Regions from separate parts of the Rhizobium sp. CECT 9324 genome, predicted to be linked through region 3. Evidence: predicted binding sites of a transcription regulator. Region 3 holds the regulator's gene; each other region holds the start of a gene.
The links. The regulator LexA, encoded in region 3, represses DNA repair genes until DNA is damaged. The targets are predictions, from matches to a motif close to TGTTCNNNNTGTGTTCNG.
Positions count from the first base shown of each region.

Region 1: the regulator LexA is predicted to act here: its motif matches at 4,050-4,067, upstream of LQ231_RS10005 (DNA polymerase IV).
Region 2: the regulator LexA is predicted to act here: its motif matches at 9,050-9,067, upstream of LQ231_RS04195 (YifB family Mg chelatase-like AAA ATPase).

Region 1 is NZ_CAKKMZ010000001.1:2,019,169-2,029,738, reverse strand. Features, by position in the region: gene LQ231_RS10035 (MFS transporter) at 1-90, shown strand, start outside; gene rpmG (50S ribosomal protein L33) at 187-354, shown strand; gene LQ231_RS10025 (PleD family two-component system response regulator) at 1,132-2,505, opposite strand; gene LQ231_RS10020 (response regulator) at 2,517-2,888, opposite strand; gene LQ231_RS10015 (DUF3572 domain-containing protein) at 3,026-3,319, shown strand; gene LQ231_RS10010 (hypothetical protein) at 3,319-3,954, shown strand; gene LQ231_RS10005 (DNA polymerase IV) at 4,071-5,357, shown strand; gene LQ231_RS10000 (YoaK family protein) at 5,449-6,168, shown strand; gene LQ231_RS09995 (L,D-transpeptidase family protein) at 6,311-7,564, shown strand; gene dnaE (DNA polymerase III subunit alpha) at 7,568-10,570, opposite strand, start outside.
Region 2 is NZ_CAKKMZ010000001.1:881,248-891,817, reverse strand. Features, by position in the region: gene thiD (bifunctional hydroxymethylpyrimidine kinase/phosphomethylpyrimidine kinase) at 1-554, opposite strand, end outside; TPP riboswitch at 610-706, opposite strand; gene LQ231_RS04230 (HAD-IA family hydrolase) at 847-1,521, shown strand; gene LQ231_RS04225 (peptide chain release factor 3) at 1,576-3,159, opposite strand; gene dut (dUTP diphosphatase) at 3,250-3,720, shown strand; gene LQ231_RS04215 (GNAT family N-acetyltransferase) at 3,731-4,615, shown strand; gene LQ231_RS04210 (LysE family translocator) at 4,706-5,338, opposite strand; gene LQ231_RS04205 (LysE family translocator) at 5,618-6,235, shown strand; gene cysK (cysteine synthase A) at 6,373-7,341, shown strand; gene LQ231_RS04195 (YifB family Mg chelatase-like AAA ATPase) at 7,414-8,949, opposite strand; gene gshB (glutathione synthase) at 9,150-10,097, opposite strand; gene LQ231_RS04185 (cupin domain-containing protein) at 10,193-10,570, opposite strand, start outside.
Region 3 is NZ_CAKKMZ010000001.1:2,332,875-2,343,444, forward strand. Features, by position in the region: gene LQ231_RS11610 (peptidylprolyl isomerase) at 1-1,645, opposite strand, end outside; gene LQ231_RS11615 (HAD-IC family P-type ATPase) at 1,907-4,519, shown strand; gene gltA (citrate synthase) at 4,604-5,893, opposite strand; gene LQ231_RS11625 (ComEC/Rec2 family competence protein) at 6,167-8,728, shown strand; gene lexA (transcriptional repressor LexA) at 8,743-9,462, opposite strand; gene LQ231_RS11635 (HlyD family type I secretion periplasmic adaptor subunit) at 9,761-10,570, opposite strand, start outside.

The sequences.
Region 1 (10,570 bases), 310 kb from region 3:
GGCAATGACGGTTTTGCCTGGGCAATAGCGGGTTTCTTTGCCCTCTATGTCGTTGTTTCCCTGGGGCGTTGGCTTTTTAGCCCGAAATAGACTTGACTTTTCGGGCGCGATTTGTAGTTTCGCGCCAGATTTGCCGGGGGCCTCGTTCAGTCGTCCACGGCTTAGTTTATTAGAGGCAGGACGACCATGGCCAAGGCTACAACCATCAAGATCAAGCTTCTGTCGACGGCCGACACGGGTTTCTTCTACGTTACCACGAAGAACAGCCGTACGATGACGGATAAGATGAACAAGACGAAGTATGACCCGATCGCGCGCAAGCACGTCGAGTTCAAGGAAACCAAGATCAAGTAAGCCTTGATCTTTTCCTTTCAAAAAGGCGTGTCACGCGAGTGACGCGCCTTTTTCTTTTGGGGCTGACTGGCGACCGCCGATTGATCATGTGCTGAAAATAAAAACACCGGCCTCCTCACGGAGACCGGTGTTTTTAGATAAGGGGGTCGGTCGGCACACAAACACGGCACGAGGAACCGTTTTGGACGTTGCATACCAACCGACCGACCCCACGACCCAGGAGATGCGGCGGACCTGAGCATCATGGGGTATCAAGAACCTCTTCGAGAGGTTTTGTTCCACACAGTCAAAATCACTCAACTAGAGAAAAAAATCAACACTTTATTAACCGCGGGACAGTCAGCGATTCAATTATGGTTAAATTAACTATCAAGGATTGCGCATAGACTGGGCGAAAGACAATTAAAGTAAAATTTTTACTTGGCATTGACCAAGGTTTCCCTGAGTATAGGTGAAGTTAAATCCCGCAGAAACGCGATTAACAACATACTCCCGACGCGGAGCGGCCGTATACACACCAATTTTTATAATATGTTTGAGCTGGAACGCGGAACAAGGCGCGCGGGAGTGTGTCCTTGAGGACACTATGGGCAAATTAATAGTTGTCGGCCTTCAGAAAGTAGGCTTTGTAACTGCTCAAAATCCCATCAGCATTCGAAATGTCTGCTCAGTTGAACGGCAGACCACAAAGCTGTGAACAAGCACATAATCGACGACCCGCAGGGCCAACGCAACACCCTGATTTTAGTAATGGATTTTCCGCCCTCCGCGATCTGCTCAAGCAGCGGCGGCGACTACCCGATTGCGGCCCGAGTTCTTTGCCTCGTAAAGCGCCCGGTCTGCCTGTTTCAAGAGCTGTTCAGGCGTGACGATGCCTGGCCCCATCGTTGCGATACCCATCGACGCGGTCAGCATCAGGGACTTCTCGCCGGATCGAAGCTGGAAGGGCCGCGCTTCGATCATGCCGCGCAAGCGCTCGGCGACCACGGTTGCGACTTCGGCCGATGTGTCCGGCATGACAACGACAAATTCCTCGCCTCCGTAGCGGCAGGCGAGATCGGCGCCCCGCACAGTGCCTCGGATACGTCCGGCAAATTCCTTCAGGACTTCATCGCCCGCATCGTGGCCGTGAACATCATTGACCTGTTTGAAGCGGTCGATATCCGTGATGCAAAGCGTCAGCGGCCTTCCACGCGCCATGGCGCGGGCAAACAGCGTCCGCAGGTGGTTGTCGAGATACCGTCGATTGTGAAGGCCCGTGAGCCCGTCCGTGACGGCCAGCTCCACAGTCTGGCGCACGCTGTTGCGTAGCTGATCATTGATGCGCTTGCGGCGTACCTGGGTCAGCGTGCGGGCAACCAGTTCATTCGGATCAAGCGGCCTGACGATATAGTCATTCACGCCCAGATCGAGCGCCCGGATGATCATCTGCTCGTCCCCCTGCTCGGTGATCAGCAGGATCGGAATGAAACGCGTGCGCTCCAGCGACCGCAGTTGCGAGCAAAGCCGCAACGGATCGTAGTCATCGAGATTGCAGTTGACGATGACAAGGTCAAAGACGTTTTCGGACGCCTCAAACACGGCAGCCTGAGGATCCGACATGGCGCTGACCATCGCGATCGGCTTCAGGGATTTGATGATGCGCTCCTGAGAGGCGCCGCGGCTGTCGACCAGCAAGATCTGCGCAGGTTCGTCCAGACGCCCGTCATGCAGACGCAGTGCGTCCTCGATGCCGGCGTGGCGGGTCTCGTCGGAACGGATCCGCAATTCGTCGGCGAGTGTCTTCAGGCGGACGAGACTTTTCACCCGTGAGATCAGTTGCAGGTCGTTGACCGGCTTGGTCAAGAAATCGTCGGCACCCGCTTTCAAGCCGCGGACCCGGTCGGAAGGCTGATCGAGTGCCGTCACCATGACGACAGGGATATGGGCGGTGCGCGGATTGGACTTCAATCGTTCGCAGACCTCGAACCCATCCATTTCCGGCATCATGATATCGAGCAGGATAACGTCCACCTGCGTGCTGTCGCAGATATTGAGCGCGTCACGACCATTGTCCGCGGTCAGCACTTCGAAATACTCAGCCATCAGCCGAGCCTCGAGCAGCTTCACATTGGCAGGGATATCGTCGACAACAAGGATACGCGCGGTCATGGCTGGTTTCCTTACGCGTCCCCAAGATAGGTCTTGATGGTCTCGATGAATTTCGGCACCGAGATAGGCTTTGACACATAGGCCTCGCAACCACCCTGGCGGATACGCTCCTCGTCACCTTTCATGGCAAAGGCGGTGACAGCAATGACCGGGATCACATGCAGGTCCGGATCTTCCTTCAGCCACTTCGTCACTTCAAGGCCGGAGACTTCCGGCAACTGGATGTCCATGAGAATCAGATCCGGCTTATGCCGACGGGCCAGATCCATGGCTTCCATGCCGTTACGCGTCTGCACGGTCTCATAGCCGGAGGCTTCGATAAGATCGCGGAAGAGCTTCATGTTCAGCTCGTTGTCTTCGACAATCATTACCTTTTTCGGCATTCACCCGGTCCCTTATCCCGCACCCTTCAGATCTTCAACGCGAGATCCGGCGGCGGGTTGCATCTTCCGTCATCACGCATGGTAGTGCTATTTGGTTTCGAAATCGGTAATTCGACAGGCAGACAGGAAAAGACTTCATGAAAAACAGGCATATAAACCAGGATGCCGAAGCAACGGCCGTGGCTGTTCTGGGCTGGCTCGCCAGCGAGCCCGAGATGCTGTCGCGTTTTCTGGCGCTTTCCGGCGTGCGGCCGGACCAGATGCGCCAGGCCATCAATGATCCCGGCTTTCTCGCCGGGATGCTGGATTTCCTGATGGCACATGAACCGACGCTGATGGCCTTCTGCGCGGCAACAGAGACGAAGCCGGAGACCGTCATTGAGGCTGCACAGCACTATTCCCAGCCGTCCCTCGATTCCGGGCAATACTGATGCTTGCCAAGATCTCGGAGATCCATCTCACCGATAGACCACTGATCGTCTGTGATGTCGATGATGTCGTGCTGCAATTTGCGACGCCATTCGAAGCCTTCCTTGGAAGCCGCGGTCATCGCCTCCTGCCGCGCTCCTTCAAACTTGCCGGAAACATCGTCTCCCTGCTCGATGAGAGCATTCTGGATACGACCGCCGTCCAGGCGCTCATCGATGATTTCTTCATTGCCCAGGAACGCTGGCAGACACCCTTTGCCGAAGCGATCGATACCCTGCATGCCCTGGCCGGCAACGCGGATCTGGTCTTTCTGACAGCCATGCCGCCGCGGCACGCGGATGCACGCCGCCGGCTGCTCGACCAACTCACCCTCAGCTTTCCGCTGATTGCTGCCGATGAAGCCAAGGGTCCGCTGGTGGCGGCACTGCATGCGGACCGTTCCCTGCCCGTCGCCTTCATCGACGACATGGCGCATAACCTGCGGTCGGTCGGCGATCATGTGCCCAATTGCCTGCTCGTTTACATGCCGCCACCGGTCGAGATCCACAAATTCGCGCCACCACCGCCAGAGCATGTGCGCCGGGCGGCTGGCTGGATCGACGCGAAGGACATGATCGCCCTCCATTTCGGCATCTGAGCCTCGTCTCGTGGCAACCAAAGGAAAATGGTGGCTGACGGGAGATCGTTTCCCGACATGACTTGTGTGATGAGAAACATGCGCTACTGTGGCCATGTTCAATATTTGTTCCTGTCATGACCCACACCGAACCACAGTTTCCGGGCTTTTGCCGTGACTGCCTCAAGGGGCAGCCGGACGGCCGCAAGCGATGTCACGCCTGCGGAAGCCCGAGGCTTGTCTATCATCCGGAACTGCATCAGCTGACGCTGGCCCATGTCGACTGCGATGCGTTCTATGCCTCGATCGAGAAACGCGACAATCCGGAGTTGGTCGACAAACCGGTGATCATCGGTGGCGGAAAGCGCGGCGTGGTCTCGACGGCCTGCTATGTCGCACGCATTCACGGCGTGCGCTCGGCCATGCCGATGTTCAAGGCGCTGGAAGCCTGCCCGCAGGCCGTCGTGATCCGTCCGGACATGGAGAAATATGTTCGGGTCGGCCGCGAAGTGCGGGCGCTGATGGAGGAACTGACGCCGCTGGTTCAGCCGATCTCGATCGACGAGGCATTTCTGGAGCTGAAGGGCACGCAACTCCTGCATCACGAGCCGCCGGCCATGGTGCTGGCCCGCTTTGCCCGACGGGTCGAGCAGGAAATCGGCATCACCATTTCTGTCGGGCTATCTTACTGCAAGTTTCTGGCCAAGGTGGCTTCCGACCTGCAGAAACCGCGCGGCTTTTCGGTGATCGGCGAGGAGGAAGCCGTGCGGTTTTTGTCCGACAAGCCCGTGACGATGATCTGGGGCGTCGGCAAGGCCTTTGCCACCACGCTGGCGCAGGACGGCATCCGTAGCATCGGCCAGTTGCAGACCATGGACGAAACCGACCTGATGCGGCGCTACGGCGTCATGGGTCAGCGGCTGTCGCGGCTGTCGCGCGGGATCGATGATCGCGACGTGCATGCCAACGAGGCGGCCAAGAGCGTATCGGCGGAAACGACGTTTTTCGAGGATATCAGCCGGGCGGACGACCTGATCAAACACCTGCGGGAACTGTCGGAAAAGGTGGCGTGGCGCTTGAAGCGTCACGGCATCGCCGGACAGACCGTCGTCCTGAAATTGAAGACATCGGATTTCAAGACGCGAACGCGAAACAGAAAGCTGGATGATCCGACGCAGCTCGCCGACCGGATCTTCCGCACCGGCCTGTCCCTGCTGGAAAAGGAAACCGACGGGACGCGCTTTCGCCTGATCGGCATCGGGGTCAGCGATCTCCAGGACCCCTCGGTCGCCGATCCGCCCGACCTGGTCGATGCGCAGGCGTCACGACGGGCAGCAGCCGAGGCGGCGATGGACAAATTGCGGGACAAGTTCGGCAAGGGTACTGTGCAGACCGGCTATACCTTCCCGTCCAAACGATCCTAGGACAAGTCCATTGCAGAGTGCTTCGCAAAGCCAGATTGTCAGACCCAAGCGCGCACCACTTGCACGGCGCAAATCGCTGCGGATCTTTCGCATGGCGGCGTCGCATCGGCGCAATATGCCCAATGACGTCATGCTCGGCGTGGTGCTGTCCTTCGTTGCCGGTGCGATCAATGCCGGCGGATTTCTGGCGATCGGCCAGTATACATCGCATATGACCGGCGTGGTTTCATCGATCGCGGACAATCTGGCGCTTGGCCTTGTCGGACTTGTCGGTGTCGGTCTGACGGCGCTGATCTTCTTCACCGCCGGTGCCGCCTGCGCAGCGATCCTGATCAACTGGGCCAGACGCCACGCGAGGCGCCAGCAATATGCTTATCCACTGGCGCTCGAATCAGCCCTGCTGATCACCTTTGGTGCCATCGGGGCTACCCTGCCACATGCACCGATCATGGTGATGGTCATTGCGCCGTTGCTGTGCTTCATCATGGGCCTGCAGAACGCGACCATCACCAAGATCTCCGGCGCCCGTATCCGCACGACACACCTCACTGGCATGGTGACCGATATCGGCATCGAGCTTGGCAAACTCGGCTACCGAAAGGTCGCGAGGCTTGCGCACCATGCCCCTGTGATCGCCGACGGCAAAAAGCTCGGAGTGCTGGTCCCGATCGTGCTGGCTTTCTTTCTCGGCGGTCTCGTCGGTGCCGTCGGTTTCAAGCATCTGGGCTACGGCTTTTCCCTACCGCTGGCGGCACTGCTTCTGGCGCTGGCCTCGCCGCAACTTCGGCCTCGCATGTCCCGCGCCGTCTGACACCCCTCCCCCACTGTGGACAAATCGTGCAGCAAAGTCACAGTCGCGTGTTTGCGCATTTGGAAACGTCCGGACGAAACTTTTCTTAAACTTCACGACATAGGATCGGCGCCATCCAGTATTGCGTATCAACGGTCGGTCCATGTTCCAGCGTTTTGTCTTCACCTTCGCTCTCTGCCTTGCCACCAGCACGGCGCTCGTCTCGCCAAGCCTTGCGAATGGATCGGGCCCGCTGCAGATTTATGTGTCGAAGGCCGACCAGATGCTCACAGTCTATGACGGAGACCAGATCGTTGCCACCTCCAAGGTCTCGACCGGAAAAGCCGGACATACAACGCCTTCCGGCGTGTTTTCGATCCTCGAGAAGCGCAAATATCACGAGTCGAATCTCTATTCGAACGCGCCGATGCCGTTCATGCAGCGACTGACCTGGTCCGGCATCGCCCTGCACGAGGGCAAGGTGCCGAACTATCCCGCCTCGCATGGCTGCGTGCGCCTGCCGGCCGGGTTTGCCAAGTCGCTTTTTTCCATGACCGAACGCGGTGCGCATGTGATCATCACCGATGATCCGGTGGCGCCGCGCCCGCTGTCACATTCGACGCTGTTCGTGCCGCGCATACCGGTTGCCGACGGCCAGTTGCTGTCGGATGTTCAACTGCGGCCCACGACGATCGACGCATCGCTGAAGCCGGTCGAAGTGGCGATGAACCAGCTGCCTCCTAAAGCGGGTGCATCCGCCTCGCTGATCCTTGAGGAAGACGAGCCGGCCCTCAGGATCCTGATCACCCGGCGCAGCCAGCGCGAACAAGTGTTCGACGTGCAACGCCTGCTTGCCGATCTCGGCTTCGATATCGGCATTCCAGACGGACTGATGGGCTCAAAGACCATGGCGGCGGTCAAGGGCTACAAACGATGGAAGTCGATCGAGAAGGATGGTGCCATCCTGTCGCCGGTCTTCCTCGAAGCGCTCTACACGTCCGCCGGAAAAGGCACGCCGCCGGCCGGCCAGATCATGATCCGCCAACAATTCAAGCCGCTGTTCGAAGCGCCAATTTCGATCGCCAATCCGGAGCTTGCGCTCGGCACGCATTTCATCGAGGCGACCTCAGTCGACCGCTTCAAGGGCAAGGCCGAATGGCGCTCGGTCACGCTGGAAAACCATCTACCCGCCCAGGCGATGAAGCGGTTGGGCATTACGACACCGGCCGACGATCAGTCTGTCTTCAGCGTCGAAGCTGCACTCGCCCGGATCAATATGCCCGGCGACATCCGCGCCAAGATCGAGACCATGCTCAGCGAGGGCACGTCGATCACCATTTCGGACATGGGTCTCGGCATGGAAACAGGGGACGGAACCGATTTCATTACCGTGACACGGCCGGTGCCCAGAGGCTGAGCGTCAGCTCACCAATTCCACGTCCAGCACGCCCGGTGTCGAGCGCATCGCGGCGGCGATCTCCGGCGAGATTCGGAACTTTTCCGTCAGTTCGACCTCGATCTCGCGCATGCCGTCATCCTTGATGACAATGAAAGAGACAAGGCCATCACCGCGGGCGTTCAGATGGGCAGCGACCGCGCGCAAAGGCCCGGAATCACGAACGTAGACGCGCATCGCCTTCTGCATGCGGATCGATTGTTCCTCCAGCGACTGCGCCGTCTGGATGCGCAGACCGATGCCTTCCGGGCGCTCCTCGGCTGCCACCAGGATGACCAAGGATTTGCCGGATTCCAGCAGGTCGCGATATTGATTGAGGCCTTCCGAGAACAGCACGGCTTCGTATTGGCCCGACGCATCGGAGAAGGTGACGATGCCCATCTTGTTGCCGGTGCGGGTCTTGCGCTCCTGCTTGGAGATCACGGTGCCGGCAAGCCGGCCGGCCGTTGCGCCCTGTTTTACCGCGACGGAGAAATCGGCAAAATTCTGCACCCGCAGCTTGTCGAGCAGCGAACGGTAGGCATCAAGCGGGTGGGCCGAGAGATAGAAGCCGAGCACCTGGAACTCGCGCATCAGCTTTTCCGACGACAGATACGGCGTATAGGGCGCAAAGGCGATGCGTTCCGGGCCGCTCGCACCGCCTGAGCCGAACATGTCGGACTGGCCGCTGACGGCATTTTCCTGGGCGCGCTGGGCATAACCCATGATCCGGTCGAGACTGCCGCTCATTTCGGCCCGGTCATGGCCGAAACAATCGAAAGCGCCGGCGGAAATCAGGCTTTCGAAGACGCGGCGATTGACCTGCTTGGGATCGATGCGCAGGCAGAAATCCTCGATATCGGCAAAAGGCGTGTCGCCCCTCACCTCTACGATATGATCGACGGCCGCTTCGCCGACGCCCTTGATCGCGGCCAGCGCGTAGAAGATCCTGTTCGGACCGGTCTGGAAATGGCGGAACGAGGTCTGCACCGACGGCGGCACGACCTCGATGCCGAGGCGCCCGGCATCCTGGCGGAAATCCACCAGCTTTTCGGTGTTGGACATATCGAGCGTCATCGACGCGGCCAGGAACTCAACCGGGTAATGCGCCTTCATGAAGGCGGTCTGGTAGGAAACGATCGCGTAGGCTGCGGCGTGCGACTTGTTGAAGCCGTAATTGGCGAACTTGGCCAGCAGTTCGAAGATGTTGCTTGCCTGCGGCTTGGAGACGCCGTTCTTCACCGCGCCGTCGACAAAACGGGCGCTCTGCTGGTCCATCTCCGCCTTGATCTTCTTGCCCATGGCGCGGCGCAGAAGATCGGCCTCGCCGAGCGAATAGCCTGACAGGACCTGGGCGATCTGCATGACCTGTTCCTGGTAGACGATAACGCCCTGGGTTTCCTTCAGCAGATAATCGATCGACGGATGGACCGATTCGATTTCCTCTTCACCGTGCTTGCGGGCGTTGTAGGTCGGGATATTTTCCATCGGGCCTGGGCGATAAAGCGCGACCAGCGCAATGATATCCTCGATACAGTCGGGCCGCATGCCGATCAGCGCCTTGCGCATGCCGGCACTTTCCACCTGGAACACGCCGACGGTTTCGCCACGCGACAGCATTTCGTAGGTCGGCTGGTCGTCGAGCGGGATCGCCGCCAGATCGACCTTGTGGCCGCGCTGCTCGACGACGAAATCGACCGCGGTCTTCAGAACCGTCAAGGTCTTCAGGCCGAGAAAGTCGAACTTGACGAGGCCCGCCTGCTCGACCCATTTCATGTTGAATTGGGTGACTGGCATGTCCGAGCGCGGATCGCGATACATCGGGACCAGCTTCGACAATGGCCGGTCGCCGATAACGATGCCGGCGGCATGGGTCGAGGCGTGGCGATAGAGGCCTTCGATCTTCTGGGCGATATCGAGCAATCGGCCGACAACCGGCTCCTTGTCGATTTCCTCCTGGAATTTCGGCTCTTCCTCGATGGCCTTGGACAAAGGCGTCGGATTGGCCGGGTTGTTGGGAACCAGCTTGCAGATACGGTCGACCTGGCCGTAAGGCATTTCCAGCACACGGCCGACATCGCGCAGAGCCGCACGGGCCTGCAAGGACCCGAAGGTGATGATCTGTGCCACCTGCTCGCGGCCGTATTTCTGCTGGACGTAGCGAATTACCTCTTCGCGGCGATCCTGGCAGAAGTCGATGTCGAAGTCGGGCATCGAGACGCGATCCGGATTGAGGAAGCGTTCGAACAGAAGAGAGAAGCGCAGTGGATCGACGTCGGTGATGGTCAATGCATAGGCGACCAGCGAGCCTGCACCGGAACCACGGCCTGGCCCGACCGGAATATCGTGCTGCTTGGCCCATTTGATAAAGTCGGCAACGATAAGGAAGTAGCCGGGAAACTTCATGCGCTCGATAACGGACAATTCGAAATCGAGCCGCTCGCGATATTCGTTCTCCGCGTAGCCCTTGGCCATGCCGAGCGTTGCCAGACGCATGTCAAGGCCTTCGACTGCCTGCCGCCTAAGTTCGAGGGCTTCCTCGCGCTCCGCCTCCTGCGGATCATCACTGCCGCCGGTGAAGCGCGGCAGGATCGGCTTGCGCGTGTCGAGGATGAAAGAGCAACGCCGTGCAATCTCGATCGTATTGTCGAGCGCTTCCGGCAGATCGGAAAAAAGCTCAACCATTTCGGCCCGGCTCTTCAGATAATGATCCGGGGTCAGGCGAAACCGGTTGTCGTCCGAGACGATGGCGTTGTGGGCCACCGCCATCAGGGCGTCATGGGCATCGTAGTCGGCACGCGAAGGGAAGAAGGCCTCGTTGGTCGCGACCAGGGGCAAATCATGATCATAGGCCAGTTGCACCATGCGGCGCTCATGGCTGCGGTCGTAGTTGCCATGACGCTGCAGCTCGACATAAAGCCGATCGCCAAACAGCGCCTTCAGCGCCAGAAGCCGGTTCTCGGCCTGCGCCTTGTGGCCGTCCTTCAA
Region 2 (10,570 bases), 1.5 Mb from region 3:
AGATGTCCACCCTTCAACAGCACAGCTGCCGCGCCACCCACAGCCAGCCGCACCGCCTGCGATTCCATCACGCGGCGGTTCTCGGCCTCGGCTTCACCGAGCAAAGCCGCCGCTTCCGGCAGATTGGGAGTGAGCAGCGTTGCCAGCGGCAAAAGCTCATCCCGCAATACCGCAACAGCCTCTGGGTCCAGCAGTGAGGCGCCGCCCTTGGCGATCATCACCGGGTCCAGCACGACAGGAATTCCGCGATGCGGCCTGAGCGCGCCCGCAATTGCACTGGCAATGCCCGCGTTGGCAATCATGCCGATTTTCACCGCATCGACCCGGACATCGGCAAAAACCATCCGGATCTGCTCGGCGACAAAACCGGGATCCAGCGCCTGCACAGCCGAAACCCCTTGGGTGTTCTGTGCCGTCAACGCCGTGATCGCCGCCATGCCGTAACAGCCACGCGCCGAAAATGTCTTCAGGTCGGCCTGGATCCCGGCACCTCCCGACGGATCGGATCCGGCAATCGACAGGACGTTTGCGATAGAAGTGGAACTGGTTTTCACGGACACCCCTTTTTAAGCGGGGCAGTTGGTGGGACGGATCGCGAAGTCAATCCTGAAATCGTCCCGAGCAACTCCCTCCGCCAGCATTATCTGGTTCAGGTTCAAAGGGTGCTTCTCAGTCCATCTCTCGACGAACGCCCCTGTCTCTCAATTATGATGTTCTAGACCAAGGCCGTGCTGCTGTCATGTGAAACGCCGGATGCCCCGCGAAGCGCACCGAACCATTTGCGGCAACAGTCAAAAATAGCTACGTGCGTAATCTGCCTGTTCCCACATCTCAAGGATTTCGCGATTGACCTCCGCCCAGAACACCGTCTTTGACAAACGTTACAACGGCTTCCTGTTCGACATGGACGGGACGTTGCTCAACTCCATTGCGGCCGCCGAACGAGTCTGGGGGAAATGGGCGGCACGGCACGGGCTCGACGTTGCGGCCTTCCTGCCGACAATGCATGGCAAGCGCGGCATCGACACGATCCGCGGGCTCGCCCTGCCCGGTGTCGATGCGGTCGCGGAAGCCCTGGAAATCGAGCGCGGCGAAATCGAGGATGTCGAAGGCGTTGTGGCCATCCCCGGTGCAATCGACTTCCTCAACGGCCTGCCTCCCGCGCGCTGGGCGATCGTCACATCTGCCCCGGCCCTTCTGGCCCGGGCACGCATCGAGGCCGCCGGCCTGCCACAACCGCCGACGATCATCACCGCCGAGGATGTCAAGATCGGCAAGCCCAATCCCGCCGGCTATCTGCTCGGCGCAAGCCATCTCGGCGTCGATCCTGCCCGCTGCCTGGTGTTTGAAGATGTCATGGCCGGCGTCTTGGCGGGCGAGGCTGCGGGCTCAGATGTCATGGTGGTCACAGCGACCCACAGTCATGCCATGGAAACAAGGCATCCGAGCCTGGCCAGCTACGAAAACGTGCGGGTCCATGTCGACGCCGATGGCGGCATGCAGATCGTGCGGGCGGGCTGACGGGGCGCATCAGCGGGAAGCCTGGAAGCGCCCCGCGCCGAAGTTCACGGAATATCACGCCGCCTTGGCGACGTGATATTCCTTGATCGCGACCATCTTGATCGCCGGATAACGCTCAGCTTCGTAGCGCAGCGAAAACGCGTCCTGCGCCATGAACACCGGATCTCCGTCCAGGTCGCGGCAGATATCGCCACGGCGCTGGGTCATGAACTTGTCGAGTTCGGCAGGCTGATCGGAGGAAATCCAGCGGCAGACCGAGAAACGCGACATCTCGAAGGAGACCGGCAGCGTGTATTCGCCAGCCAGTCGCTCCTTCAGAACGTCGAGCTGTAGAGCGCCGACGACACCGACGATCGCGGGCGAGCCGTCTTCCGGGGAAAACAGCTGCACGACGCCTTCTTCGGCCATCTGCTGCAGGGCTTCCTTCAGCTTCTTCGCCTTCATCGCATCTTCGAGGCGCACGCGGCGCAGGATTTCCGGCGAAAAATTCGGCACGCCCTGGAAGACAAGGTTCTCGCCTTCGGTCAGCGTGTCGCCGATGCGCAAGGTCCCGTGGTTCGGAATGCCGACCACGTCGCCGGCATAGGCCGTGTCGGCGAGCTGGCGCTGCGAGGCGAAGAAGAACTGCGGCGCCGTCAGGCCCATCTGCTTGCCGGTGCGGGCCAGCCGCGCCTTCATGCCACGCTCGAGCTTGCCGGAGCAGATACGGGCAAAAGCGATACGGTCGCGGTGGTTCGGATCCATATTGGCCTGAATCTTGAAGACGAAGGCCGTCATCTTGTCTTCGGCGGCATGCACGGTGCGTATGTCAGCCACCTGGTCGCGCGGCGGCGGGGCGAAATCGCCGAGCGCATTGATCAGGTCGCGCACGCCGAAATTCTTCAGCGCCGAGCCGAAGAAGACCGGGGTCATGTGGCCCTCGAGGAAGGCCTGCCTGTCGAACGGGCGGCAGGCTTCCTGGGCAAGCTCCAATTCTTCGATGAAGGCGGCGCGCTCGTTTTCCGGGAGTTGCTCGGCAACATTGGCCGGGCTGTTGACCGGCAGGCCTTCAACCTGTTTGTCGGACCCGCGGAAGGTGTTTTCCACCAGATTGTAGGAACCGCTGAACGTCTTGGAGCGGCCGACAGGCCAGGTGATCGGTGCTGTGTCGAGCGCCAGCTTTTCCTCGACCTCATCGAGGATCTCGAAGGGGTCGCGGCTCTCTCGGTCCATCTTGTTGATGAAGGTGATGATCGGGATGTCGCGCATGCGGCAGACCTCGAACAGCTTGAGCGTGCGCGGCTCGATGCCCTTGGCCGCGTCGATGACCATGACGGCGGCGTCGACGGCGGTCAGCGTGCGATAGGTATCGTCGGCAAAGTCTTCGTGACCCGGCGTATCGAGAATATTGAAGACTTTGTCATTGTATTCGAAGGTCATCACCGAGGTCACGACCGAAATGCCGCGCTCGCGCTCGATCTTCATCCAGTCCGATCGGGTCTGGATACGATCCTTCTTCGCCTTGACCTCGCCCGCAAGCTGGATGGCGCCGCCGAACAGCAGCAGCTTTTCGGTGAGCGTGGTCTTACCTGCGTCCGGGTGAGCGATAATCGCGAATGTGCGGCGGCGGGAGACCGCCTCTGCGAGCGTTTCGGCCATGGTGTGAATCCTGTGGAGTTGGGCGCTATCTAGCGTCTAAACCCCCGCATTGCAATTGACCTCGGCCCGGCTAGGGGAAACTAGTGGGGCATGACAGCACATCACGACATCCGCCCGACGCTCAATCTGCTTCGTCTGCCCCATGCGGAGGGCATCGACCTGCCAGCCTATGAGACACGCGGCGCCGCCGGCATGGATCTGCGTGCAGCCGTTGCAGATGACGCGCCGATGGTGCTTTCACCCGGCAAGCGGGCCCTGGTGCCCACAGGCCTCATCTTCGAAATCCCGGACGGTTACGAGGCGCAAATCCGCCCGCGCTCCGGCCTTGCCTTCAAGAACGGCATCACCTGCCTCAACACGCCCGGCACGATCGACAGCGATTATCGCGGCGAAGTGAAGGTGCTGCTGATCAATCTCGGCGACGAGGATTTCACCATCAGCCGCGGCATGCGCATTGCGCAGATGGTGATTGCGCCGGTCACGCAGGCACGGATTGCCGAAGTCAGCGAGACATCCGGCACCCAGCGTGGCACCGGCGGCTTCGGCTCGACCGGCGTTTGAGGACAAGACCGTGCCGGGCACTCTCACATTCCGGCAGGATTATTTCGGCGATCCGGTCGCTTTCCGCGGACTGGTCGCTCTGCTGCAGGACATTTTCGGTATCGACATCGGATTGCAGAACCGTCTTGGCGGCCCTGATCCATCCTCCATGCCGTTCGGCTATTTCGATGACCCGGACCGTTGTGTCGCCAATTTTTCCGCCTTTTCCATGCCGTTGGTCATCGGCGGGCGCACCGTCAAAGCGGCTGGCTACCAATCGGGTGCCGTTCGGCCAGACTTTCGGGGACAAGGCCTGTACCGAGACCTGATGCGCCGGGCATTTTCCTGGGCCGATGCAGCGGGATTTGAGGCGGGCATCCTGTTGACGGACAAGCCGGACCTCTACGCACGTTATGGTTTTCACGTCGTGCCGCAATTCCAGTTTTGCGGCAAAGTGCCGACGTCCGACATAGCGCGCACCGACGCCCGCGAGCTCGACCTGACACGGCCCGAGGATCTGGCGCTCGTCCAGCGCATACTCTGCGAACGGCAACCTGTTTCAAACCTTTTCGCGGTTGCCCGGCAATCCGAGATGTTTCTGCTGAATGCCTGCTTCGACCCCGGCATCCGCCTCAGTTTCCTGCCTGCCTTGAACGCGGTCATCGCCTGGAAAATGACCGATGACAACACTTTACAGCTGCTCGACATCGGCGCCCGGCACATCCCGCCGCTTGCCGAGATCACGACCGCGCTCGGCCTTCCGGCGAAAGAGGTCGCAGTCTTGTTTCCACCCGATCGCCTGAACTGGAAGGGTGAACCGCAAATCTATGAGGGCTCCTGCGCCCTGATGATCAAAGGGTTCGAACTTTCCACGCTTCCGCGGCCGGTGATGCTGTCGCCGATGGCCGAATTCTGAAACTTACTCAAGAATTGGCGAAAGATGGCGCTTCGGCAGCGCGGCCCGCCATGCGTTGGCAAATGCCGCATGCCGACAATGGCTTGATGATCAGCGCTGCGCCTCGGTCGCCATGCGGATGGCGAGCCCGGCCAGCACCGTGCCCATCAGCCAGCGCTGGGCGATCATCCAGAGCGGACGGCCGGCGAGAAACAGGGCGATAGAACCGGCCATCACCGCGATCATCGCATTAACCGAGACGCTGATAACGATCTGGGTCGCGCCCAGCATGACCGACTGCAGAAAGACGCTGCCAAGGGACGGATCGATAAACTGCGGCAGCAAGGACAGATACAGCACAGCCACCTTCGGATTGAGCAGGCTGGTGACGAGCCCCATGGCAAACAGCTTGCGCGGTCCATCCTTCGGTAGGTCGCGCACCTGGAAGGGCGACCGGCCGCCGGGGCGCACGGTCTGCCAGGCCATCCAGACCAGATAGGCAGCACCGGCCAGTTTCAGCGCGTCATAGGCAAACGGTATGGCCATCAGCAGGACGGTAATGCCGAGCGCCGACATCAGCATGTAGAACAGGAAACCAAGGGCCACGCCGCCAAGGGAGACAAGACCGGCTGCGGGTCCCTGGCAGATCGAGCGCGAGACCAGATAGATCATGTTCGGACCGGGTGTCAGCACCATGCCAAGGCAGATCAAGGCGAAGGCAAGAAGCGTCGGCAAAGTCGGCATGATGCGGCTCCGTGATCATCGTATTCGATATAGGCCCGGTTGCGCCGACACGGCAACGGGGCATCGCGTCACCGTTGCAAGTCTCGATCGGTAGCGCTAGTGATCCGTTTTATGCATTCGGAACCGGCGCGGTTTCGGGAAGCAAAAATCTAGATTCTGGCCGAGCAACGACATGGATCGGAAGTGGGTTTGGATCGACGTTCCGGCCGCTTGGTACGGCCTCGCCGCGGATGGTATCAATTGCTCCGCGCGGACGATTGAAAATACGGAGGACTGCCCATGACGCTGACGACCGTTCTGGCTTATTGTGGCGCGCTGTTTATCGCTGCAGCCATTCCTGGACCTGGCATGACCGCCATCGTCGCGCGGGCGCTGGGCTCCGGTTTTCGCCCGACCTTTTTCATGGGTCTCGGCCTGATCCTCGGCGATCTCGTCTATCTGACCGCCGTGATCCTCGGGCTCGCGCTGGTCGCCAAAACTTTTGCCACAGCATTTCTGGTGATCAAGATCGCAGGCGCGATGTATCTGGTCTATATCGCCTGGAAGCTCTGGACTGCCGGTCTGCTGCCCCAGTCCATCGAGGCACAGCGCTCGACCCATGTTGGCCTCTCCTTCCTGGCCGGGCTGCTGGTCACCCTCGGAAACCCGAAAACCATGCTGTTCTACATTGCCCTGGTGCCGACGCTGCTCCCGCTTGCTGCTATCGGGATCGCGGATTACGCGTTGCTGGTCGGCCTGACCTTCGTCGTGCTGATGGCCGTTCTCATTCCCTATATCCTGCTCGCATCCCAGGCGCGCACGCTGCTGAAGCGGCCCTCGGCGCTGAAGACACTCAACCGCTCGGCGGCAGGCATTCTCGCCGGTACAGCCGCTTACATCGCCACGCGCAGCGCCTAAAACAGGGATTGCGCAACAGCAACCGCGGCAGGTCATTTTTTCCAACATCGATCGAGACTTAGACCGGAGGTTCTGGCAGTTCTGCGTGTTTCGGCCTATCGTTCTCTCCAACAAGCATTTTCTGCAGGGAGCGACACATGACGAATGCCAAGAAGCCCGGCCGCGGCCGTATCTACAATTCGATCACCGACACGATCGGCGACACGCCGATCGTCCGCCTCGACAAGCTCGCCCGGGAGAAGGGCGTCAAGGCCAACCTTCTAGCCAAGCTTGAGTTTTTCAACCCGATCGCCTCGGTCAAGGACCGTATCGGCGTCGCGATGATCGAGAGCCTTGAAGCCCAAGGCAAGATCACGCCCGGCAAGACGACCCTGATCGAGCCGACGTCTGGCAATACCGGCATTGCGCTGGCCTTTGCCGCCGCCGCCAAGGGTTATCGGCTGATCCTCACCATGCCCGAGACCATGTCGATCGAACGCCGCAAGATGCTGGCACTGCTTGGTGCCGAACTGGTCCTGACCGAAGGGCCGAAGGGCATGAAGGGCGCCATCGCCAAGGCGCAGGAACTGGCCGAGGCCACGCCCGATTCGATCATTCCGCAACAGTTTGAAAACCCGGCCAATCCGGAGATCCACCGCAAGACCACCGCCGAGGAAATCTGGAACGACACCGATGGCGCCATCGACATCCTGGTATCCGGCATCGGCACCGGTGGCACGATCACCGGCACCGGCCAGGTGCTGAAGGCAAGGAAGCCAGGCGTGAAGGTCATCGCGGTCGAACCGGCCGACAGCCCCGTGCTCTCCGGCGGCGCGCCCGGCCCGCACAAGATCCAGGGCATCGGCGCCGGCTTCGCACCCGCCATCCTCGACACCACGATCTATGACGAGATCGTCACCATCACCAATGACGAGTCCTTCGAGACTGCCCGTCTTGTCGCCCGCCTCGAGGGCGTTCCGGTCGGCATTTCATCCGGCGCCGCATTGGCCGCTGCGATCAAGGTCGGCAGCCGTGCGGAAAATGCCGGAAAGACGATCGTGGTGATCATCCCGTCTTTCGCAGAACGTTATCTCTCCACCGCACTGTTTGCCGGCCTCGGCGAGTGATGGCGACCTGATATCTCGGCGCCCCAATCAGGCGCCGGGACAATCCGCCCCACCGCCGCCACCGACACCCTTCTAGGCTGCCGCCGACGACGCCAGTCTCTCCGACGCGATGCGGTAGGAAATCGCCTCGGCGAGATGGATGCGGCCGAGCATGGTTGCGCCATCGAGGTCGGCCAGCGTACGCGCCACTTTCAAGACCCGGTGATAGCCGCGGGCCGAAAAGCGGAACTTGTCGGCCGCATCCCGTAGCAATTGCAGGGCGGCCGGATCCGGTTCGGCCAGCGTTTCGATCAAGGCTGTCGAACAACGGGCGTTTGTGCTGGTCGGCAGGCCAAGATCCCCGAAACGTTGCCGCTGGCGATCTCTTGCAGCGGCCACACGTTTGGCCACATCGGCACTGCTTTCGGCCGGACGCGGGCGAATGAGGTCGGTGGCAGCCACGGCCGGTACGTCGATGCGAATATCGATGCGGTCCATCAAGGGACCGGAGATGCGGCCCTGATAATCACTCTGGCAGCGCGGCCCCCGGGCGCAAGTGTGACCGGGTTCGCCGGCCATGCCGCAGCGGCATGGGTTCATCGCCGCGACCAGCTGGAAATCCGACGGATAGGTCACCCGGTGATTGGCACGGGCGATGATGCACTCGCCGGTCTCCAGCGGCTGGCGCAGGGCATCGAGGACCGGCGGGGTAAATTCCGGCAGTTCGTCCAGAAAAAGTACGCCATGATGGGCGAGAGAGGCCTCGCCCGGCCGCGCGCGCATCCCGCCGCCGACCAGGGCCGCCATGGTGGCGGAATGATGCGGTGTGCGGAAAGGCCGGCGGTCCGAAAGCTTGCCGCCGGAAAGCTGGCCGGCGATCGAATGGATCATCGACACTTCCAGCAATTCGGCAGCCGACAACGGCGGCAGGATCGAGGGTAGACGTGCTGCCAGCATGGATTTTCCGGAACCGGGCGGACCGACCATTAGAAGATTGTGCCCGCCGGCGGCGGCGACCTCGAGCGCACGCTTGGCGCTTTCCTGCCCCTTGATATCGGCGAGATCCGGCAGATTGGCCGGCAGGCTGCGGATCGCTGGTTCCGGCCGCGTGAGGATCTGGTTGCCGCGAAAATGATTGGCAAGCGCGATCAGGCTGCGCGGCGCGAGAATGTCGATCTCGCTTCCGGCCCAGGCTGCCTCTCCGCCGCTTTCGGACGGGCAGATCAGCCCTTTTCCCAGCGCGTTGGCGCTGATTGCCGCCGGCAGGGCGCCGGCAATCGGAGCAATCGTGCCGTCGAGGTTGAGTTCGCCGATGACGAGATAACCCGAAAGGGCATCGCCCGGGATCGCCCCCAGCGCCGCCATCAGGCCAAGCGCAATGGGCAGGTCGAAATGCGAGCCCTCCTTGGGCAGATCGGCGGGCGCCAGATTGACCGTCACCTTCTTCGGCGGCAGCGCGAGACCGGAGGCATGCAGTGCCGCCTGAACCCGCTCCCTGCTTTCGGCAACGGCCTTGTCTGGCAGACCGACAATCTGCATGCCCATCTTTCCAGGCGCCACCATCACCTGAACATCGACGGGTACGCCTTCTATGCCATGAAATGCAACCGTACTGACACGCGCCACCATTGCCCGCCCTCGCCGTTCCGATTTATCCCGGCCAATACAAACACAACTTCATATTGCGTGTACCGACGGGAACAATCTCGCATAAGGGGTGGCAAAACACAAGAACATTTGCAGAACATAGACGCGCATAGGTAGACGCCCGGTTGCAGCCGGTTGAGTGACGAGAACGAATTGTGAACTACTGGCGCGATTCCAGAGGCTTAGGCGCGCTTCTTCTCGATCGCATCCCACAGCAGCGCCGCGATATCGGCACCGCCGAAACGCTTGACCTCGCGAATACCGGTCGGCGACGTGACGTTGATTTCGGTCATGTAGTCGCCGATCACATCGATCCCGACCAGAAGGAAACCACGTTCGCGCAGGGCGGGACCGATGCGTGCGCAGATTTCCCGTTCGCGGGCGGTCAGTTCCGTCGGCTCGGGCTTGCCGCCGGCATGCATGTTGGAACGGGCATCGTGTTCGGCCGGAACGCGATTGATCGCACCCACAGGCTCGCCATCGACGAGGATAATGCGCTTGTCACCCTTGCGCACGGCCGGCAGGTAGCCCTGGGCGATAAAGGGCTCGCGGAACATCTGGCCGAACATTTCCATCAGCGAGGAGAAATTGCGGTCGTCGCGGGTCGAGTGGAAGACGCCGGCACCACCATTGCCATAGAGCGGCTTCAGAATGATATCGCCCATTTCGGCACGGAAGCGGGCAATCTCTTCCGGATCACGGGTGATCAGGGTCGGCGGCATCAGGTCGGCGAATTCGGTGACGAAGATCTTTTCCGGCGAATTGCGCACCCAGGCCGGGTCGTTGACAACAAGCGTCTTCGGATGGATGCGCTCAAGCAGGTGCGTCGCGGTGATATAGGCCATGTCGAAGGGCGGATCCTGGCGCAGCAGCACCACGTCCATGCTCGAGAGATCCACGCGCTCCGGTGCGCCGAGGGTGTAGTGATCACCCTTGACGTCGCGCAGTTCCATCGGCTCGACGGTGGCGAAGATCTTGCCGTCGCGCATGCTGAGGCGATCTGGCGTGTAGTGAAAGAGCTTGTAGCCACGGGCCTGCGCCTCGAGGCTCATGGCAAAGGTCGAGTCGCCCGCGATACCGATCCCGGAAACATGGTCCATCTGGACCGCGACATTGGTGATTTTTGCCATGACTGCATCCCCGTTGAAAAGCATGGCAGATTTAGGCTGCGCCGGGCACGATGGCAACGGCGCAGCGCTTGAATTCTGCTCAACGTCGGATCAGCTTACAGAGCCCAGTATTTGCCGGATCGCAGCGCATTGCGCATCCGGTACAGGATTGCCAGTGGCTCGGGGAAAGGCTTGCGGAGGAAGGCGATCTTGCGCACATAGCTGTCAATGCGCCAGGTTGCCCAGGTGCCGCCGCGGAAATAGGCGATATCGCCGGCCCTCAGGGTGCGGCTCGATCCGTCCGCGCCGGTGACATGCACCTCGCCTTCCTGGATCACCACCGTCTCGTCCCAGCTGAAAAACCAGCGGAATTCGCCGGCGGTGCAGTCCCAGACAGCCGTCGAACTTGCCTCGTCGGCACTGGTCGAATGCTGGCCGACACGGGCGACCGGAGCCCCATCGATGATCCAGTCCGGATTGATCGGCGATAGGTT
Region 3 (10,570 bases):
AGGCGGCAACGATCGCCGCCGTTCCAAGAACGGCGTCTTCGCTTCGGCGGGTCAGTCCAGCCTTGCTTTCCACTGCAATTCCCAACTCGGCTGCGACATCCTCCAGCTTGCCACCGTCGGCGATGCGCTTGCGCAGGCTTTCGGTCTTGGCGCCAAGCGCAATCTTCTGCTGTTCGGCGGTCCAGCCGGCAACTGCCTTTTCGCGGACTTCCGCCAGTTCGCGATCACGTTCCGGCTTGATGTCGGTCACGTCGAACCAGATGTAGCCGCTGTTGCCGACATTGATCGGCAGTGCCTCGACGCCGATGTCGGTGCGAAACACTTCGGCGAGAACGGCATCCCGTTCAGGGATGCCCGCCACCTCGGTCTCGCGGGCATCCAGGCCACGGCGGTCGATCATATCCACGGTAACGGGCTTGAGCTTCAGCTGTTCGGCAGCATCCTTGAGCGCTGTGCCGCCGGCGCGAAGGTCCTCGAACTGATCATGCACCGTTGTAATATCGGCGATGGCCGCGGATTCTGCCAGCGCTTCCCGGATTTCTTCCTTCACCTCATCGAGCGACCTTGTGCGGCCTTCCTTGATGTTGGTGACGCGCAGGATCACGGGGCCGAGTGCGCCTTCCACCACTGGCGTGGTGCCGCCTTCCGTGGCGACAGCGAATGCGGCATCGGCCAGCACGGCATCAGGCAGTTTTTCACGAGAGAAGTCGCCGAGCAGGACGTCGCCGGCAGTCTTGCCCTGGTCGGAGACGAGCTGGTCGAACGCTGTGCCGGAGGCCAGTTCGGCCGCCGCTGCGTCAGCCAGTTCTCGGGTCTCGAACGTCAGCTGCTCGATCGTGCGTGTACCGGCAATTTCATAGCTTGCCTTGCGCTTCTCATAGTCAGCGCGGATTTCCTCGTCCGAAATAGCGGCCTTGTCGGCAATGTCAGCCGGTTCAAGCTTCACATACGTGAAGCTGCGGTATTCAGGCGCGCGAAAGCCGGTCTTGGCTGTCTCGAACCATGCTGCCAGCGTTGCGTCGTCCGGAGCCTTGACCGGATCGATATTGGCATTGGTCAAAAGCACGTAGTTGATGTCGCGATTTTCGTAGCGATAGGCCTTCAGCGCATCGACGAGAACTTTAGGTGCCGTGAAGCCGTCCGCCGTCGCATCGACGATCTGGCTGCGGATCGCCACCTTCGAGCGCTCTTCGATATAGTCGTCCTGGCGCAGGCCTGCATTGGCGAGCCGCGAGGCGAAAAGCTGGCGGTCGAAAGCACCGGCTGCATTCTTGAAGGCGGGGTCTTCCGCGATCAGTTGTGCCAGGCGATCCTGCGACAAACCGAGATTCATGTCGGATGCAAGCTGATCAAGGGCGGCGCCGGCAGCGAGCTGCGAGAACACCTGCGACTCGATCCCGAGGGCGCGGGCCTGTTCCGTCGTCAGCTGCGTGCCGAAGCGACGGCTGAGATCGGTCACCTGTCGCTGGTAGGCAAATGCGAAATCGCTCGCCGACACAGTCTGGTCGCCGACAGTGACAACCGAGTTCGAGTTGTTGCTGAACAACGAGGCGGAGACGCCCCAGACTGCGAACGAGATGACAAGCATCGACATAAGCACTTTGGCGACCAGGGTTTGGGAAGCTTTTCTCAAAATGACGAGCATCGGAACGCAATTACCTCATGACAAGCCTTCGCATCGGGCGAAGCGGGTGGACTTCCTTAAATCAAACTGTCGCGGAAATGAAGGCTCGTTTGGCGAAAAGCCTGCAACCGGTGGCGAAGGCGATATGAGCTCGCCTTCGAGGCGGTGAAAACCACTGAGTTTCAATCATTTGACATCGCGCAAAGCAGCGAAGCTCCAAGGCCTTCATACTGCATCACAGTTGGCCGAACGACGGATGACAATCCTGTGATAGACACACTCATGCGCGAGCCCGCTCCGCGCGTCCTACACGGTCTGAAGTCCGACGAGGTGCGGGATGCGCGAGGCCGATGGGGTGAGAACCGCCTCCCGACCGCTTCGGCGCCTTCGTTTCTCAAGACATTGCTCGGTCAATTTCTCAGTCCTCTGATCTACATTTTGTTTGCCGCCGCTGGCCTGTCTATGGTTCTCGGTGAGACGATGGATGCCGGCTTTATTGCAATTGTTCTTGCAATCAACGGCATAATCGGCGCGTTCCAGGAGCATTCTGCCGGAAAATCGGCCGAGGCATTGCGCGCACTGGAGCAGCCGCAGGCAACGGTTGTTCGCGATGACGTCAGGCAGCGGCTGGACGCGGTCGAACTTGTACCGGGCGATATTGTTCTGATGGAAAGTGGCGAAAGGATCCCGGCTGATATCGATCTGATTGAGGTCGAGGGTTTGCAATGCGACGAGGCCGCCCATACCGGCGAATCGAAGCCGGTGGCAAAATCCCCTGGCCAACTGGCTTTCGCCGGGACGATGGTTACGCGTGGGCGGGCAACCGGCAAGGTCGCGGCAACCGGCCGCCGGACCGAATTGGGTCGCATTGCCGGAGCCATTGAGGCGCCTTCCAGTGCCAAGCCGCCGCTGATGATCCGCATGGAGCAGTTTACCCGCCAGATAGCCTATGCGGTTGGTATCGCCATTATGGTTCTTTTCGTCATCGGTCTGTGGCGGGATATGCCGTTGGTCGAGCTACTGACCATGTCTGTTGGTCTGGCCGTCAGTGCCATCCCGGAAGGGTTGCCGATCGCCATCACCGTCGCGCTCGCCATCAGCATGCGTCGCATGGCGAAAGCTCATGTCATCGTCCGCCATCTGCCGGCCGTAGAGGCACTCGGGTCCTGCACAATGATCGCGACCGATAAGACCGGGACATTGACGCTCAACGAACTGACGGTCACCGACATTCGACTGCCGGATGAGACCCATTGGTTGATCGATGCCGGCGGTCAATCGGCGGATACCGCAATCCGCAGCCGGGATGGCAAACACGCTCAGGCGAGCGAAGCGGTCAACCTGCTGCTGCGGGCCGCAAGCCTGCCTAACGAGGCCGAACTTTCAGGTCGTGACGGGGTGTGGGAGCCGAGCGGCGACACGGTCGATATCGCCCTGCTGGCTGCGGCTCATAAGGCGGGCATGTCGAAATCCCGGCTGCTGGAAGAGTTTCCTCTGCATCGCCGTCTGCCTTACGAGCCGGAGCTGAAATATGCTGCTTCCTTCCATCATTCTCGCGACCAGCTGCGCATATTCGCCAAGGGCGCGCCAGAGCGCCTGATTGCCATGTGCACGAACATGCAGCTCGCAGACCAGGTTGTCGCCCTTGATCCCAATCTGCTGGAGCGCCAGATTGCAGACATGGCCTCCGACGGCCAGCGTGTACTGGCCTTTGCCGAAGGTGAGATGGAACATGTCGGCCAGGATGGCCTCGGCGGTCATCTGCTGGTGGATCTGACATTCCTCGGACTAGCCGGCATGCAGGATCCGATCCGGCCGGAAGTTCCGGCCGCCATCGCTGCCTGCAATGCAGCGGGCATCGGTGTCGTCGTGGTCACCGGCGACGATCCGCGCACCGCGAGGGTGATCGCCGGCAAGGCTGGCATAGTCGCAGACGATGAGGCGGTGGCAACCGGCGACGAAGTGGCCAACGCCTTGGCACAAGGCGAGGAGCGGCTGGATCAGTTGACGGGTCGCATCCGCGTGTTTGCACGGGTAAAGCCCGAGCAGAAGCTCTCCATCGTCCGGTCACTGGCGCGCAATGGCCATTTCGTCGCGGTCACCGGAGACGGGGTCAACGATGCCCCGGCGCTCAGGCATGCGCATGTGGGGGTGGCCATGGGCCTGAAGGGCACGGATGTCGCCAAGGAAAGTGCCGACATCATCCTGACGGACGACAATTTCGCCTCCATCGTCGCCGGTATTGTCGAGGGCAGGGTGGCCTATGGCAACATCCGCAAGGTCGTCTTCATGCTCGGCGCCACCGGAGCGGCAGAAGTGCTGCTATTCCTGCTGGCCATGGTCCTTGGGACGCCGATGCCGCTGAGTGCGGTGCAGCTTCTGTGGCTGAACCTTGTCACCAACGGCGTTCAGGACGTGGCACTGGTAACCGAACCCGCGGAAGGCGATGAGCTCACCCGACCGGTCCGACGGCCGGAAGAGGCGCTCTTCGACCGGCTGATGCTGCGCCGTCTTGTCGTGGCGACATTGGTCATGGGGTTGGGTGGTTTCGTCCTGTTTTACGCCCTGCTGAATACGGGCATGGAACCGATCCAGGCGAGCAATCTTCTGCTGGTGCTGTTTATCCTGTTCGAGAATGTCCAGTGCCTGGCCAGCCGATCCGAGCGGCGCTCGGTCTTTAGCCAGTCGCCCTTCTCCAATCCGTATTTGCTGCTCGGCATCCTCGGCTCGCAGGCGCTGCATATCGCGGCCATGTATATGCCGGGCCTGAGCGACGTGCTCGGCATTGCCCCGATTGCGGCAACCGACTGGCTCCTGCTTCTTGCCATCGCCATGCTGGTCTTGGCCGTCAGTGAGATCGACAAGGCCCTTGAACGCCGCCGCATCCGCGTCTGAGGATCGCACCAGATCACAAACAATGGGGCCGGCGAATTGCTCCGCCGGCCCCATTCTATGTCATCTGTCCAGGATTGCGGACGATCAGCGCTTCGGCACCGGCAGGTAATCGCGCTGCGGCGAGCCGGTGTAGAGCTGGCGCGGGCGACCGATGCGCTGCTGCGGGTCCTCGATCATTTCGTTCCACTGCGCGATCCAGCCAACGGTGCGGGCAAGCGCGAACAGCACGGTGAACATGGTTGTGGGGAAGCCGAGCGCGCGCAGCGTGATGCCGGAATAGAAGTCGACATTCGGGTAAAGCTTCTTTTCCTTGAAATACGGATCGCTGAGCGCGATCTTTTCAAGCTCAAGAGCGACCTGCATCAACGGATCGTCGCCATGACCTGTCGCTTCCAGTACTTCGTACATGGTCTTCTGCATGATCTTGGCGCGCGGATCGTAGTTCTTGTAGACCCTGTGGCCGAAGCCCATCAGGCGGAACGGATCGTTCTTGTCCTTGGCGCGGGCGATGTATTCCGGAATACGGTCAACAGTGCCGATTTCCATCAGCATGTTGAGCGCCGCTTCGTTGGCGCCGCCATGTGCCGGGCCCCAGAGGCAGGCGATGCCGGCTGCGATGCAGGCAAACGGATTGGCGCCCGACGAGCCGGCAAGACGAACGGTCGAGGTCGAGGCGTTCTGCTCGTGATCGGCATGCAGGATGAAGATCCGGTCCATGGCGCGCGCCAGAACCGGGTTTACCTGGTATTCCTCGCACGGAACGGCAAAGCACATGCGCAGGAAGTTCGAAGCATAGTCGAGGTCGTTCTTCGGATACACGAACGGCTGGCCGATATGGTACTTGTACGCCATGGCGGCGATCGTCGGCATCTTGGCGATCATGCGCAGGGAAGCGACCATGCGTTGGTGCGGATCGGTGATGTCAGTCGAGTCGTGGTAGAAGGCCGAGAGCGCACCGACCGTGCCGACCATGACAGCCATCGGATGGGCGTCGCGACGGAATCCGGTGAAGAAGCGGCTCATCTGCTCATGCACCATGGTGTGATGCGTGACGCGATGGTCGAAGTCCTTCTTCTGCGCAGCCGTCGGCAGTTCGCCGTACAGAAGCAGATAGCAGACTTCGAGGAAGTCGCCCTTTTCAGCCAACTGCTCGATCGGGTAGCCGCGATGCAGCAGAACGCCTTCATCGCCGTCGATATAGGTGATCTTGGATTCGCACGACGCCGTCGAGGTGAAGCCGGGGTCGTAGGTGAAGGCGCCGGTGTGCTTGTACAGGGCAGCGATATCGATCACGTCTGGGCCGATGGTTCCGCCCTTGACTGTCAGGTCAACCGTCTGTTCCCCGAGTTTCAAAGAAGCGCTCTTGTCCGTCATGCTAATCCTCCGGAATTGGCGGGACGGCGTCTCTTGAGAAGGCGCCATCGGTTAAGCGTGTTTGATGTAGCTATATGATACGGAAGTTAATGCCAAGCTATCCAAAGGGCAAATTGTGCATCGCGAAATCGGCAACGATCGAACCGATCGGTTCTAATCGATTGAAGTTGCAAAGGCTTTGTAATGCCACCGCTCTGCACGCATTGATTGTTGACGGAAAACCTTTAATCTCCGGCTATTGCTCGGGCTTTCTCCCGGCTTCGGCGAAGGACGGTGCGTGTGTCGGACATGGCGCATGGAGAGACCGATTCACTCAAGATTGCGGCAACGACCGAGGTTGCATTGCCGGATATCGCGGTGCCGACACGTCGTCCGCCAGCGGTTGCAAGACGAACGGAGAAACCTCTCGCCTTCTTGCGCGAACGCGTTGCACGACTTCCGATCAGCAGCACCGCCGATATGGCCGTGGAGGCTCGCCATGGCCATCTTTTCCATTTCGTCCCGGTCTGTATCGGTGCAGGTGCAGCCCTCTGGTTTCTCCTGCCGACGTCACCGCCCTTTGCTGTTCTTACTTGCGTTCTGATCGCAGCTACGGCCGGAATTTGGCTCCTGGGCAAGCCGGGCACAGTCCGGCATGTCACGATTTGCGCCGTGGCTCTCTTTTGCGCCGGCATGCTGCTCGCCGATTGGGAGACGCGCAGGACCGCAACCATCGTGCTCGATCAGCCGGTTGTGACGATCGTCACGGGGGTGATCGAGCGACGTGAGGCAGGAGCGGCCGGCGAATGGCGGTATGTGTTGTGCTTGACAGGCACGGCCGAGCCGATGTTGCGCCGTGCCCCGGAGCGCATATCCGTCCTCGCGCGCAGTCGCCATGAACCGCTTGTGATTGGCGCAAAGGTGTCCGGCCGCGCGCGCCTGTCACCGCCTTCCGGCCCGGCGTTGCCCGGTATGAATGATTTCGCCTTTGCCAGCTATTTCTCTGGCATCGGAGCCGTCGGCTTCTTCCTCGGGCCACCTGCCGCGGTCGACGTGTCGCAGGGCGCATCTTCTGGTGATCGGCAAGATTTCTGGCCCGGCTTCTCGCCTGGCCTTCTGCCCGGCATCGTGCAGTCAGCCGACCAGGCGCTTTTTTCTTTGAGAGACCAGATTTCCACCCGCATACGCACCGTCTTGCCGGGTGATCCCGGCGCATTTGCCGCGTCGATCATCACCGGCGAAAGGCGTTCGATGTCAAAGGCGGCGACCGAGGCACTTCGCCTTTCCGGCCTCGCGCATATCACGGCGATCTCGGGCCTCAACATGGCGCTCGCCGCCGGTATTTTTTTCGTCGGCCTGCGGGCGGGCCTCAGTCTGTTCCCGGTGGTGGCCCAGGCCTATCCCGTCAAGAAGATCGCAGCCGTGGGAGCGCTGATCGCAGTTACGGGCTATGTGCTGATTTCCGGCTATCAGGTCTCAGCGGTCAGGGCCTATTTGATGACCTCGATCATGCTGGTTGCGGTCCTTGTCGACAGGCCCGCCATCAGTCTGCGCAACCTTGCACTGGCTGCGACCATCATCCTGTTGGTCCAGCCTTCCGCCGTGATGGGCCCCAGTTTCCAGATGTCTTTTGCCGCGACCGCCGCTTTGATCGCCGGCTACGCCGGTTGGCGCAAAAGGCCCAGAGACTTTCTGCCGCGTTTTCGCGGGCGCAAGGTTTTGTTGCTTGCCGCCTTCGCTCGCTTCTTCGGCGGAACTCTGGCCACGTCGATCATCGGCGGACTGGCCACGGCGATCTTTGCCATTAGCCACTTTCACCGCCTCGCGACCCACAGTCTGGAGGCGAATCTCATTGCCATGCCATTGATTTCGCTTGTCGTCATGCCGGCAGGCTTCATTGCGATGATCCTGATGCCGCTTGGGCTCGATGCTCCATTTCTCATCGTCATGGGCTATGGCCTGGAATGGGTGCTGATCGTCGCGCACGAAATCGCCGGCTGGGGAGACGGCTACACGTTCTCCCGCCAGCCGGCATGGCTCCTGCCGACAACGGTTGCGGGTTTTTTGTTGCTCACGCTGCTGCGCACGCGTCTGCGCCATATCGGCACGTTTCTGGTTGCCTCCGCGCTGCTCACGGCATGCCTTTCGCCAAGAACACCAAGGGCTGATCTGGCGATCAGCGAAGATGGACGTCTCGTCGGTTTCTGGCCCGCCTCCCACACGCCCATCGACGATGATCAGCTTGCCACCAACCGCCAACGTCCGCCGAGCTTCATTTTCGACCAATGGCAGCCCGCGCTACGCATTGCCGGGACGATCCCGCCGGAAGAAATGTCCGGCACCGCCGCGCTTCTGTCGCCAGACCGGCCAAAGCGCACCCCTTTGTCGGGGACCGAAATATCAACAGCCCGCCAAAAACTCGAAGATCTCCTGAAGGTTGCCGATGAGAAGAATTTTATCTGCATCCAGGACGCTTGCGCCGCGATGCACCACGGCTGGCGCATCATAACGCTCGAACGCCACGAGGTAACCGGCATTGCCTGTGATCTCGCCGACATTGTCATCGTCGCTCAACGCCCGGGATTTGCACACTGTCGCTCCGGTGCTCGCCTGATTTCAGCCGAAACCTTGCGTGCCACCGGCAGCCTGGAAGTCTTTCTTCGGGATCGCTCCAGCAGGACAATGACGATCGTCCCGTCATTTGACGGCCCTGCACGCGCCTGGACCCGTCACCGCCTCTACGACTGGCGAAGCGGCTCACAGGCAGAGAGCCACACATCGCACGAGCAAGCCAAAGGCAACTCTCCTATCACAGGAGAAGTAAGTCGTTTGCCGCCGACCGACGGGCCAGCGTAACAGGGCGGGCCGGTTTAGTGATAGCGGCGGATCAGCCCGACGAGCTTGCCCTGGATCTTCACCCGATCCGGTCCGAAGATGCGGGTCTCATAGGCGGGGTTGGCGGCCTCGAGCGCAATGGATGCGCCGCGCCGGCGAAAGCGCTTCAGTGTTGCCTCTTCATCGTCGACGAGCGCGACAACGATGTCACCGGGATTGGCGTTGGACGCATTGCGAATGATCACGGTGTCGCCGTCGAGAATGCCGGCATCGATCATCGAATCGCCCTTGACCTCAAGCGCGTAATGTTCGCCCGAACCGATCATTTCGGCGGGCACGGTGATGTCATGCGTGTTGTTCTGGATGGCCGAAATCGGCACGCCGGCGGCGATCCGGCCCATGACGGGCACACTGACAGACGAAGAATTGCTATCACTGGCTGAGCGGCTCGGCGCAGAGGGAGCGGGTGGCGCCTTGCCAAGGCTGCCTTCGATCACGCTCGGTGCAAAGCCCCGGCGCGGCTGCAGGCTCGGCGTATAGGCCTCCGGCAGCTTGATGACCTCGAGCGCGCGGGCGCGATTGGGCAGGCGGCGAATGAAACCGCGTTCCTCGAGCGCAGTGATCAAGCGATGAATGCCTGATTTCGAGGCGAGGTCGAGCGCGTCCTTCATTTCGTCGAAAGAGGGAGGCACGCCGGATTCCTTCATCCGTTCGTGGATGAAAAGAAGCAGTTCCTGTTGCTTGCGCGTCAGCATATGCGATGCCCCAATTGGTGAAACAAATACAGAACAGACACTATATGTTCCATATGTGTTCCGCAAGTGGATAAATTTCCGTGAACATTGCATGCGTTTGGCTGACGGATCACAAAAAAATGGGCGCCAATAAGGGTGTGCGTCAAGGCGGATGTTTCGAAATATTCATGCAGCGATTTTCACGCAATCCTGATGCATTGCCTTGCATGGTGAAGCCATGGCGACGACACAGCGAACTCGGTTCAGCCTTTGCGGAAGCGACCGAGTTACGCGCAATGCTCGCTATTCTGGCATGGGATCATTGTTCGGAAAATGCCCGTGACATGCTGTCGGTAATCGGCTTGGCGAGATAGTTGAAAAATGTCCGTTTGTTGGTCTGGATCATCACCTCTGCCGGCATGCCGGGTGTCGGCGTGAAGCCCTGGACACGTGCAATCTCCGTCGGCGGTATATTGATCCTGGCGAGATAGACATCATGGGGCGCGGTAGACGTGTTTCCCGATTGCTGGAGCGCATCCGCCGACAGGTAAAAGACGTCTCCTTCGAGAACCGGCGTCGTCCGCTGGTTCAGCCCCACCAGGCGGATGGTGGCGGGTTGGCCAAGCTTCACGCTGTCGATATCGTTTCTGGGTATCTGCGCTTCGATGATCAGGGGCACACCTGCGGGCAGGATTTCGAGAATTGCCTTGCCGCTCTCAATCACGCCGCCATTGGTATGATAGTGGATTCGCACGACAGTCCCTGAGACTGGTGCATTGATCGTTGCCCGTTCCAGAATGTTTGCGGCTTCCCGCAACTGCTCTCGCACCATGTCGCGCTCGCCCTGGATGGCCTGCAGCCGTTCGAGTGCGTCTTCGCGATAGGCGCTTTCTGCGCGCAGTACTTCCTGCTCCCCCTTGGTCCGCTGTGCCTGGGTCTCGGCGATTTCCGCCTCAAGCCGCCCGATCTGGCCTTCCGCCTCGGCGATCGCGCGGAGAATGGCCTTGACCTCGTTTGCACGCGCGACACCCTTTTCCAGCAGGATTTGTTTTGCGGCGTATTCATCCTTGAGCAAATCGAGCTGGCGGATGGATGAGTCGCGTTGTCTCGTGTAGCCGATTTCGCGAAA